DNA from 3 places in the Ruminococcus sp. AM26-12LB genome. Region 2 is predicted to be linked to each of the others. Evidence: predicted binding sites of a transcription regulator. Region 2 holds the regulator's gene; each other region holds the start of a gene.
What was found. Region 2 encodes NrdR, which represses ribonucleotide reductase genes. Its sites were predicted from a motif close to CACNANATNTNGTG; they were not measured.

Region 1 (3,288 bases), on a different contig from region 2:
AGAAGGATAATACGGAAGCATTGCTTCTTCTGGGAATGGTATATCTGGCCCAGGATGATGTGGAAAATGCCCAGGCAATGTACAAGCAGTATATTTCCGCAGTGGGTGATTCCGCCAAGGGCTATAATGGTCTGGCACTGTGCGATATCCGAAGCGGAGATTATGATTCCGCTCTTGATAACATCACAAAAGGCCTTCCGACAGCTACCACAGACGAGATGCAGAGTCTTCTGTTCAATGAGATCGTAGCCTATGAAAAAAAGCTGGATTTTGCTACTGCACTGACCAAGGTCCAGGAATATATTGAGATGTTCCCTGAAGATTCCGCTGCAAAAAAAGAGCGGGCTTTTCTGAAAACCAGAACGTCTTCGGAGGGCTGATATGGAATATTTTGAGGAAATACAGGACAGGGTTATCCTGATCGGTGTCCAGGCAGATCGGGGGGATGACATGGAGGAATCCCTGGATGAGCTTGGAGAACTTGCGGCTACGGCAGGTGCGGCGGTTGCAGGCAGGATCATTCAGAATCGTGAGGCCGTACATCCGGGCACCTATATCGGAAAAGGCAAGATCGAAGAGGTAAAAGGTCTTCTCTATGCCCTGGATGCCAATGGTGTGATCTGTGACGATGAGCTTTCTCCTGCCCAGATGAATAATCTGGAGCGGGAGCTGGAGTGCAAGGTTATGGATCGTACCCTGCTGATCCTTGACATTTTTGCGAAGCGTGCCGTCACAAGTGAAGGCAAGATTCAGGTAGAGCTTGCACAGCTTCGTTACCGGTCTGCACGTCTTGTGGGACTACGTTCTTCTCTTTCGCGACTTGGAGGAGGAATCGGAACCAGAGGCCCCGGTGAGAAAAAGCTGGAGACAGACCGTCGTCTGATCCGGAACAGGATTTCCGCACTGAAGCAGGAGCTTTCCCAGGTGGAAAAGCACAGAGAGCTGATCCGTTCCAGAAGAGCTGTGGGAAATCTGAAGACAGCAGCCATTGTCGGCTATACCAATGCAGGAAAGTCAACGCTTCTGAATACACTGACAGGCGCTTCAGTGCTTTCGGAGGATAAGCTGTTTGCCACACTGGATCCGACTACCCGTCTTCTGACACTGGATGACGGACAGCAGCTTCTTCTTACGGATACCGTAGGCTTTATCCGCAAGCTTCCCCACAATCTGGTGGAAGCCTTCAAGAGTACTCTGGAGGAAGCCAAATATGCGGATTATATCATTCATGTGGTAGATGCATCCAATCCTCAGGCGGAGATACAGATGCATATCGTATATGAAACCCTGAAAGAGCTTGGTGCTCTGGGAAAAAAGACGATCACACTTTTTAACAAGCAGGACCGTGTTTCCGGGGAGAGCTTCCGGGATCTCCGGGCAGACCATACGCTGAAGATTTCCGCACGGACAGGAGAGGGGCTTGAGGAATTTAAGCAGCTTCTTTCTGAGATACTGGCAGAAGGACAGATTTATATGGAACGGCTTTTTCCTTATTCGGAGGCCGGTCAGATCCAGCTGATCCGTGAGTATGGACAGCTTCTTTCGGAAGAGTATACCGAAGGAGGGATTGCTGTAAAAGCAAGAGTTCCGCGGGAAATCTATCCGAAAGTCACATAATGTTAAAATATCTACTCAGTACCATATATAGTACCGTGAACAAAACGGGCACTATATATGGTACTTTTTATGTTGACGCAAAGAGGCGTGTCTGATACAATAAGCCTACAGCGCTTTGAACACAGATTGTGAAACGGAGTGTGTTCGTAAGCAGGCAAGTGAGGCGGAATGGAATATCCGCTTATAAATAAATGCATGAGGGAGGCATTTTCTTATGTTTCAGGTAGTAAAAAGAGACGGTGAATTAGACGAATTTAAAATGGGGAAGATCACCGCGGCAATTGATAAGGCATTTGATGCCAAAGGTAAGAATTACAGTTCGGATATGATCGATCTTCTGGGACTTCGTGTTACAGCGGATTTTCAGAATAAGATCGAGAACAACCGGATTTCTGTTGAGGATATCCAGGACAGTGTGGAGAACGTACTGATCCAGGCCGGATATTCTGATGTTGCCAAGGCGTATATCCTTTATCGTAAGCAGCGTGAGAAGATCCGCAATATGAAATCCACCATCCTTGACTATAAAGAGATTGTAAACAGCTATGTAAAGGTTGAGGACTGGCGTGTAAAGGAGAACTCAACGGTTACTTATTCTGTAGGAGGTCTGATCTTAAGCAACTCCGGAGCAGTTACCGCAAACTACTGGCTGTCTGAGATCTACGACAACGAGATCGCAGATGCACACAGAAATGCAGATATCCATATCCATGATCTGTCCATGCTGACCGGTTACTGTGCAGGCTGGTCCCTGAAGCAGCTGATCCGAGAGGGACTTGGTGGTATTGAGGGTAAGATCACTTCTGCACCTGCAAAGCATTTAAGTGTACTCTGCAACCAGATGGTGAATTTCCTGGGTATCATGCAGAACGAGTGGGCGGGCGCACAGGCATTTTCATCCTTTGATACTTATCTGGCACCTTTTGTAAAGGCAGACAACCTTTCCTATCCGGAGGTTAAGAAATGCATTGAGTCCTTTGTATATGGCGTAAATACTCCAAGCCGCTGGGGCACTCAGGCACCATTTTCCAACATTACACTGGACTGGACCGTTCCAGACGACCTTGCAGAGCTTCCGGCTATCGTAGGCGGCAAGGACATGGATTTCAAATACAAAGACTGTAAGAAAGAAATGGATATGGTCAATAAGGCATTTATCGAGACCATGATCGAGGGAGATGCCAACGGACGTGGATTCCAGTATCCGATTCCGACCTATTCCATCACAAAGGAATTCGACTGGTCTGATACCGAGAACAACCGTCTTCTCTTTGAGATGACTTCCAAGTACGGTACTCCGTATTTTTCCAATTATATCAACAGTGATATGAAGCCAAGCGACATCCGCAGCATGTGCTGCCGCCTCCGCCTGGATCTCCGTGAGCTCCGCAAAAAGAGTGGTGGATTCTTTGGCTCCGGTGAGAGCACAGGCTCTGTAGGCGTTGTTACCATCAATATGCCGCGTATCGCATATCTTTCCAGAACGCCGAAGGAATTTTATCAGCGCCTGGACCACATGATGGATATCTCCGCAAGATCTCTTCATATCAAGAGAGATGTGATCAGTAGGCTTCTGGATGAGGGACTGTATCCGTACACGAAGAGATATCTTGGAAGCTTTGACAATCATTTTTCCACCATCGGTCTTGTGGGAATGAACGAAGCGGGCTT
Region 2 (3,288 bases):
CGGCGGACGTGAGATCGGTTATCTCTTCGGACAGTATAAGAGAATCCGTGGCCTTTATGAGGGTGTCCTTACAGGAAAGGGTCTTTCCTTCGGAGGTTCCCTGATCCGTACAGAGGCTACCGGTTACGGTGTTGTATACATGCTCAACGAGATCGCCAAAGCTCACAATGATTCCGTAGAAGGAAAAACAATCGTTGTAACAGGTTCCGGTAATGTAGCTATTTACGCTGTTGAGAAAGCTACTCAGCTTGGTGCCAAGGTTGTTGCAATGAACGACTCCAACGGATATGTCTACGATCCGAACGGAATCAACCTTGACGTCGTAAAGGATATCAAAGAAGTAAAACGTGGACGTATCAAAGAATATGCAGACCGTGTTGAGGGCGCTACCTACACTGAGGGACTTGGCATCTGGAATATCAAATGTGATATCTACCTTCCATGCGCTACTCAGAACGAGCTTGGTATTGACGGAGCTAAAACACTGGTTGCAAATGGCTGCAAATACGTCGTTGAAGGTGCAAACATGCCTACTACTCTTGATGCAACAACATACCTTCAGGAGAACGGTGTTCTCTTCATGCCTGGTAAAGCCGCAAACGCTGGCGGTGTTGCCACATCTGCACTTGAGATGAGCCAGAACTCCATGAGACTTTCCTGGACAAGAGAAGAGGTTGATGAGAAACTCCACAACATCATGATCGATATCTTCCACAAAACTGATGACGCTGCTAAACGTTACGGTATGGAAGACAACTATGTTGTAGGTGCAAACATCGCCGGCTTCGAAAAAGTTGTTGACGCTATGAAAGCTCAGGGTATTGTTTAATTAAGTTTCCTGAATCATTAATGTATATTTATAGCAGGGACCGCAGAGGATTTTCCCATGCGGTTCCTGTTTTTTTTGTATCCACTTTTACGATCTCTGAAAAATCAAACATTCATGTTTCAAAAAAGGCCGGTTGTCTTTTGACAATCGGCCTGAAATCTCCTGCATTTGCGGTCTATTCATTTAATCTCTTAATTGATCAGCTTCTTCAGCTCATCCATAAAGGTACTGACATCTTTAAACTCTCTGTATACAGACGCAAAGCGTACATACGCCACCGCATCCAGATCCTTCAGATGCTCCATAACGATCTCTCCGATCTTGGTACTGCTGATCTCACGGTCTTCTGACCGGAAAATATCTCCTTCTATGGAATCGATCATCTCTTCCACTCTCTCAATGGGAATGGGGCGCTTATAGCAGGCACGAAGAACACCATCCTGGATCTTAGAACGTTTATAGCTTTCCCGGTTCTGATCCTTCTTGATCACAGTCAGCGGAATCGTTTCCACCTTCTCATAAGTTGTAAAACGCTTTCCGCAGGCATCACAGAGACGGCGGCGGCGGATGGAATTGGTATCCTCTACAGGTCTGGAATCTACAACTCTTGTATTATCCTGGTTACAGAACGGACATCTCACAGAACTCTCCCCCTTTCCGGATCAGTAAATCATTACTAAATTCGTTTTTATTATAAAATAAATGCACATAATGTGTCAATAATCGGACTTGCATAAATTTTACAGATTTTCCATAAAATCATACCAGGTGATGAATTTATGCGCATCTGTGAGCTGAAACAAAAAGAAGTGATCAATATCCATACCTGCCGCAGTCTTGGCTGCCCTCTTGATGTGGAATTCTGCTGTGAAACCGCACGTCTGAAAGCCCTGATCATGCCGGAACCGGGGAAATTTTGCTGGTGTTTTTCCAAAGAAAATGAATATTCCATTCCATGGGACTGCATCCGCCAGATCGGCGAAGATATCATCCTTGTTGATTTCCGTAATGAAAAACTGCTGTCCGGAGAATAAATACCTCCTTATTGTCAAGGCCCTTTATTTTTTATATTTTCCCTGAAAAAGTATATTTCAACCGCCCTCTGAGAATCATCTTAATGTACTGACAAGACAAGGAGGATTCTAAGATGGCACTGAATAAAGTTGAAATCTGCGGAGTAAATACCTCAACCCTTCCCGTTCTCGATCAGGAAGAAAAGGCGGAGCTCTTTAAAAGAATCAAAGCTGGCGATGAAGAAGCCAGGGAATTGTACATCAAAGGCAATCTGCGGCTTGTTTTAAGCGTGATCCGGCGTTTTCAGAACAGCAGTGAAAATCCGGATGACCTTTTTCAGATCGGCTGCATCGGCCTGATCAAAGCGATCGATAATTTCGACACCACTCTTCAGGTAAAATTTTCCACCTATGCAGTTCCCATGATCATCGGAGAGATCCGAAGATATCTCCGTGATAACAACAGCATACGGGTCAGCCGTTCTCTGCGGGATATCGCTTACAAAACCATCTATACCCGGGAAAACTATATGCGGCAGCATCTCAAAGAGCCTACCATTGCAGAAATCGCTGATGAGATCGGTATCGACAAGGAAATGATCGTCTATGCCATGGATGCGATCCAGAGCCCGGTAAGCCTTTTTGAGCCCGTGTATTCCGAAGGCGGAGATACCCTATATGTTATGGATCAGATCAGTGATAAAAAGAACCTGGAAGAAAACTGGGTGGAGGATATTTCTCTTCGAGATGCCATGAACCGGCTTGGAGAGCGTGAACGTCACATTATCGATCTCCGCTTCTACGAGGGAAAAACCCAAATGGAGGTAGCTGATGAGATTGGTATCTCCCAGGCTCAGGTCAGCCGACTGGAAAAACATGCTCTTCGCAGTATGCGAAACTATCTCCGGAATTGATTCATCTCTCTTCAGACAAAAAGCTGCAGCAGAATATCTGTTATCCTGCCGCAGCTTTTATCTCTTATTTCAGCGCTTTCTCAATTTCTTCGATCACGATCCGAAGCGCCTTCAGCCTTGCATATTTCTTATCTACGGATTCCAGAATGTGCCATGGTGCATAAGCAGTACTGGTTTTCTGAAGCATCTCATCTACTGCTGTTTCATACTGATCCCATTTTTCACGGTTTCTCCAGTCCTCATCCGTGATCTTCCACTGTTTTTCCGGATTGCTCTGGCGGTCGTTGAACCTGGCAAGCTGGGTGTCCTTATCAATGTGGACCCAGAATTTCACGATCACAGCGCCCCAGTCAGAAAGCTCCTTCTCAAATTCATTGATCTCATTGTAGGCACGTCTCCAGTCATTCTCGCTGCAGAAGCCCTCCAGACGTTCTACCATCACTCTTCCGTACCACGTCCGGTCAAAGATGGCAATGTGACCATCCTTGGGAAGCCTTGTCCAGAAACGCCACAGATAATGACGGGCTTTTTC
Region 3 (3,288 bases), on a different contig from region 2:
GGATACATGTCAAGAAGCTCCTGAGTTGTGATAAAGAAGATATCCTTCGGAAGGATCTCCTCGATGTAGTCATACTGTACAGCCATGTATTTCTCAGTTTTACGAAGGACACTGTAAATGGTGCGTACGGTTTCCTTGAGAGTCTCCATGGAACGTTCTTCTTTGGAGATGATCTTTTCCCAGTCCCACTGGTCTACGTAAACAGAGTGGATATTGTCCAGATCTTCATCCCGGCGGATGGCTACCATATCTGTGTAAAGACCTTCTCCGTGAGAAAATCCGTATTTTTTCAGTGCGTAGCGTTTCCATTTGGCAAGGGAGTGTACGATTTCGGCGTTGCTTCCTTCGATAGCCTTGATATCAAAGCTTACCGGGCGCTCTACACCATTAAGGTTGTCATTAAGGCCGGATTCCGGTGCTACAAATGTTGGAGCGGATACTCGAAGAAGGTTCAGCTTCTGTGAGAGTGTCTGCTGGAAGAAATCTTTTACTGTTTTGATCGCAATCTGTGTGTCATGGAGGTTCAGGTCTGCATGATAGGTTGCGGGGATTGTGATTGTATTCATTATCGGCTCCTCCTGATGATTTTTAGGCTTATTGCTCTGTGGGGTATTATAGCAGAAAATGGGTGGAGTGGCAATATAATGAGAGGGGAAGTCTTTTGGGGTATCGTAGAAAAATGCTGGGTATTAAATGCCTGGTGTGATATACTGAAAAAAGAATGCTTATGTTTACGACGGAAATATAAATATCCGTTTTGACGGATAGAATGGAGGGAGCTTATGGCAGGTCAAAGGTGTCAGGTTTGTGGGGGTAAGGTTGTAAATGGCAGGTGTTCATTATGTGGGATGCCTTACAGAAATGATGAGGTGTTATATCATTTGAATGAGCCCCGGGAGATACATTATAAACATGCTTCCGCCAAAGTGCGGGATATGATGCGGCAGTATGGACAGGATGCTGATCAAACAACACAACATAACGGAAACGTAAACCGGAATACGAACGCAAACCGGAATACAAACATAAATCGGAATACGAATGCAAGCCGCAATACCGATTTGAATCGGAATCTAACCAGAAGCCGGAATACAGGTGCAGCAGCCGGACGTAAGACTGCAGCGGCAGTTAATACCAGGAATAAAACAACGGTGGGCAGAAATCGTGCAGAAGTTTTAGAACAGGGAAAAAAACAGCAAAAAAAAGATCAGAAAAGCAGCGGGGCAGGCTGGATCATATGGTTTATAGTGACACTGGCCATTCTGCTTCCAAAATTATGGGATTTTCTTGCAGACTGGATCGGAACAAATTTGTGAGAATATTTCTGCAGTGAGATCAGGCAGTGCTAAGTGTCTGTATTTTCGTGTATACAGAAATATCCCTTTTCTTTTCTCCTCAGCTGTGTTATACTCATGCCTAGCACAACATATAGATGAAGAACAATATATAGAAGATATAGGTACTATATATAGTATTTTGCATAGCGACTTATATATAGCACAGGGAGGGATGAGCAATGTTATATGTGATCAAGAAAGACGGGACAAGAGAGGAGTTTAATCCGCAGAAGATCGTGGCTGCCGTGAACAAATCCGCAGAGCGTATTCTTTATACTTTTTCAGACGAGGAGAAGGATTTTATCTGCCGTTTTGCCCAGGAGCATGCGGATTCCCTTGGAAAGAATGAGATTGAGATCCAGGAGATGCACAATATCGTGGAGGGGGCTCTGGAGCGTGTGAATCCGGCAGTTGCCAAGAGCTACCGTGATTATCGGAATTACAAGCTGGATTTTATCCATATGATGGATGATGTCTATACCAAGAGTCAGGCGATCCGTTATATCGGTGATAAAAGTAATGCCAATACAGACAGCGCCCTTGTTGCCACGAAACGAAGCCTGATCTTTAATGAGCTGAACAAGGAACTCTATCGGAAGTTTTTTATGAACCGTAATGAGCTTCAGGCATGTAAGGACGGCTACATTTATATTCATGACCAGTCTGCACGTCTGGATACCATGAATTGCTGTCTGTTCGATGTGGCAGCTGTTTTAAGTGGCGGTTTTGAGATGGGTAATGTCTGGTATAACGAGCCGAAGACTCTGGATACAGCCTTTGATGTTATGGGGGATATCATTCTCAGTACAGCAGCACAGCAGTATGGTGGCTTTACAGTGCCGGAGGTTGATAAGATCCTGGCACCGTATGCAAAGAAGAGCTATGATAAATATATTTCCGAATTTATGAAATACTCGGACGAGAGCTGGAGTGGCCGTGAGGAGAGAGCTATTGAGTATGCTCTTGATAAGGTCCGCAGGGATTATGATCAGGGCTGGCAGGGAATTGAGTACAAGCTGAATACCGTCGGTTCTTCCAGAGGTGATTATCCGTTTGTTACGGTGACACTTGGTCTCGGAACCGAGCAGTTTGAGAAGATGTGTACGATTTCCCTTCTTGAGGTCCATCAGGGAGGACAGGGTAAGGCCGGACACAAGAAACCGGTACTTTTCCCGAAGATCGTATTCCTTTATGACAAAGAGATCCATGGTCCAGGAAAGTGCTGTGAGGATATTTTTGAGGCTGGTGTGGAGTGTTCCTCCAAAACCATGTATCCGGACTGGCTGTCTATGTCCGGCGCAGGCTATATTTCCAGTATGTACAGGAAATACAAGAAGGTCATCAGCCCGATGGGATGCCGTGCTTTCTTAAGTCCGTGGTATGAGCGTGGCGGTATGGAGCCGGCGGATGAGAATGATACGCCTGTTTTTGTGGGACGTTTTAACATTGGTGCGGTAAGCCTTCATCTTCCGATGATCCTTGCAAAAGCCAGAGCGGAGAGCAGAGATTTTTATGAGGTTCTGGATTTCTATCTGGAAATGATCCGTAACCTGCATATTCGCACTTACGAATATCTGGGACAGATGCGTGCATCCACCAACCCGCTTGCATATTGTGAAGGCGGTTTCTACGGCGGACATCTGAAACCGAATGAAAAGATTGGCAAGATCCTGAAGCCTATGACAGCTTCCTTCGGTATCACAGCGTTAAATGAGCTTCAGGAACTTTACAATGGCAAATCCATTGCCGAGGATGGGGCGTTTGCTCTGGAGGTCTTGAAATATATCAATGACAAGGTAAATCAGTACAAGAAGGAAGATGGTTATCTTTATGCGATCTACGGAACACCGGCAGAGAGTCTTTGTGGCCTGCAGGTAGAGCAGTTCCGTAAGATGTATGGAATCATTGAGGGCGTTTCTGACAGACCATATGTGAGCAACAGCTTCCACTG

Region 1: a site for NrdR is predicted at 1,667-1,680, ahead of DW694_RS06765 (ribonucleoside triphosphate reductase). Genes of this name have one in related genera too.
Region 3: a site for NrdR is predicted at 1,461-1,474, ahead of nrdD (anaerobic ribonucleoside-triphosphate reductase). Genes of this name have one in related genera too.

The regions. Positions count from the first base shown of each region.
Region 1 is NZ_QUJX01000007.1:83,957-87,244, forward strand. Features, by position in the region: gene DW694_RS06755 (tetratricopeptide repeat protein) at 1-380, shown strand, start outside; gene hflX (GTPase HflX) at 382-1,617, shown strand; gene DW694_RS06765 (ribonucleoside triphosphate reductase) at 1,832-3,288, shown strand, end outside.
Region 2 is NZ_QUJX01000003.1:149,113-152,400, reverse strand. Features, by position in the region: gene gdhA (NADP-specific glutamate dehydrogenase) at 1-829, shown strand, start outside; gene nrdR (transcriptional regulator NrdR) at 1,021-1,470, opposite strand; gene DW694_RS02930 (YlmC/YmxH family sporulation protein) at 1,609-1,863, shown strand; gene sigG (RNA polymerase sporulation sigma factor SigG) at 1,977-2,756, shown strand; gene pap (polyphosphate:AMP phosphotransferase) at 2,821-3,288, opposite strand, start outside.
Region 3 is NZ_QUJX01000007.1:110,163-113,450, forward strand. Features, by position in the region: gene asnA (aspartate--ammonia ligase) at 1-566, opposite strand, end outside; gene DW694_RS06885 (hypothetical protein) at 783-1,316, shown strand; gene nrdD (anaerobic ribonucleoside-triphosphate reductase) at 1,517-3,288, shown strand, end outside.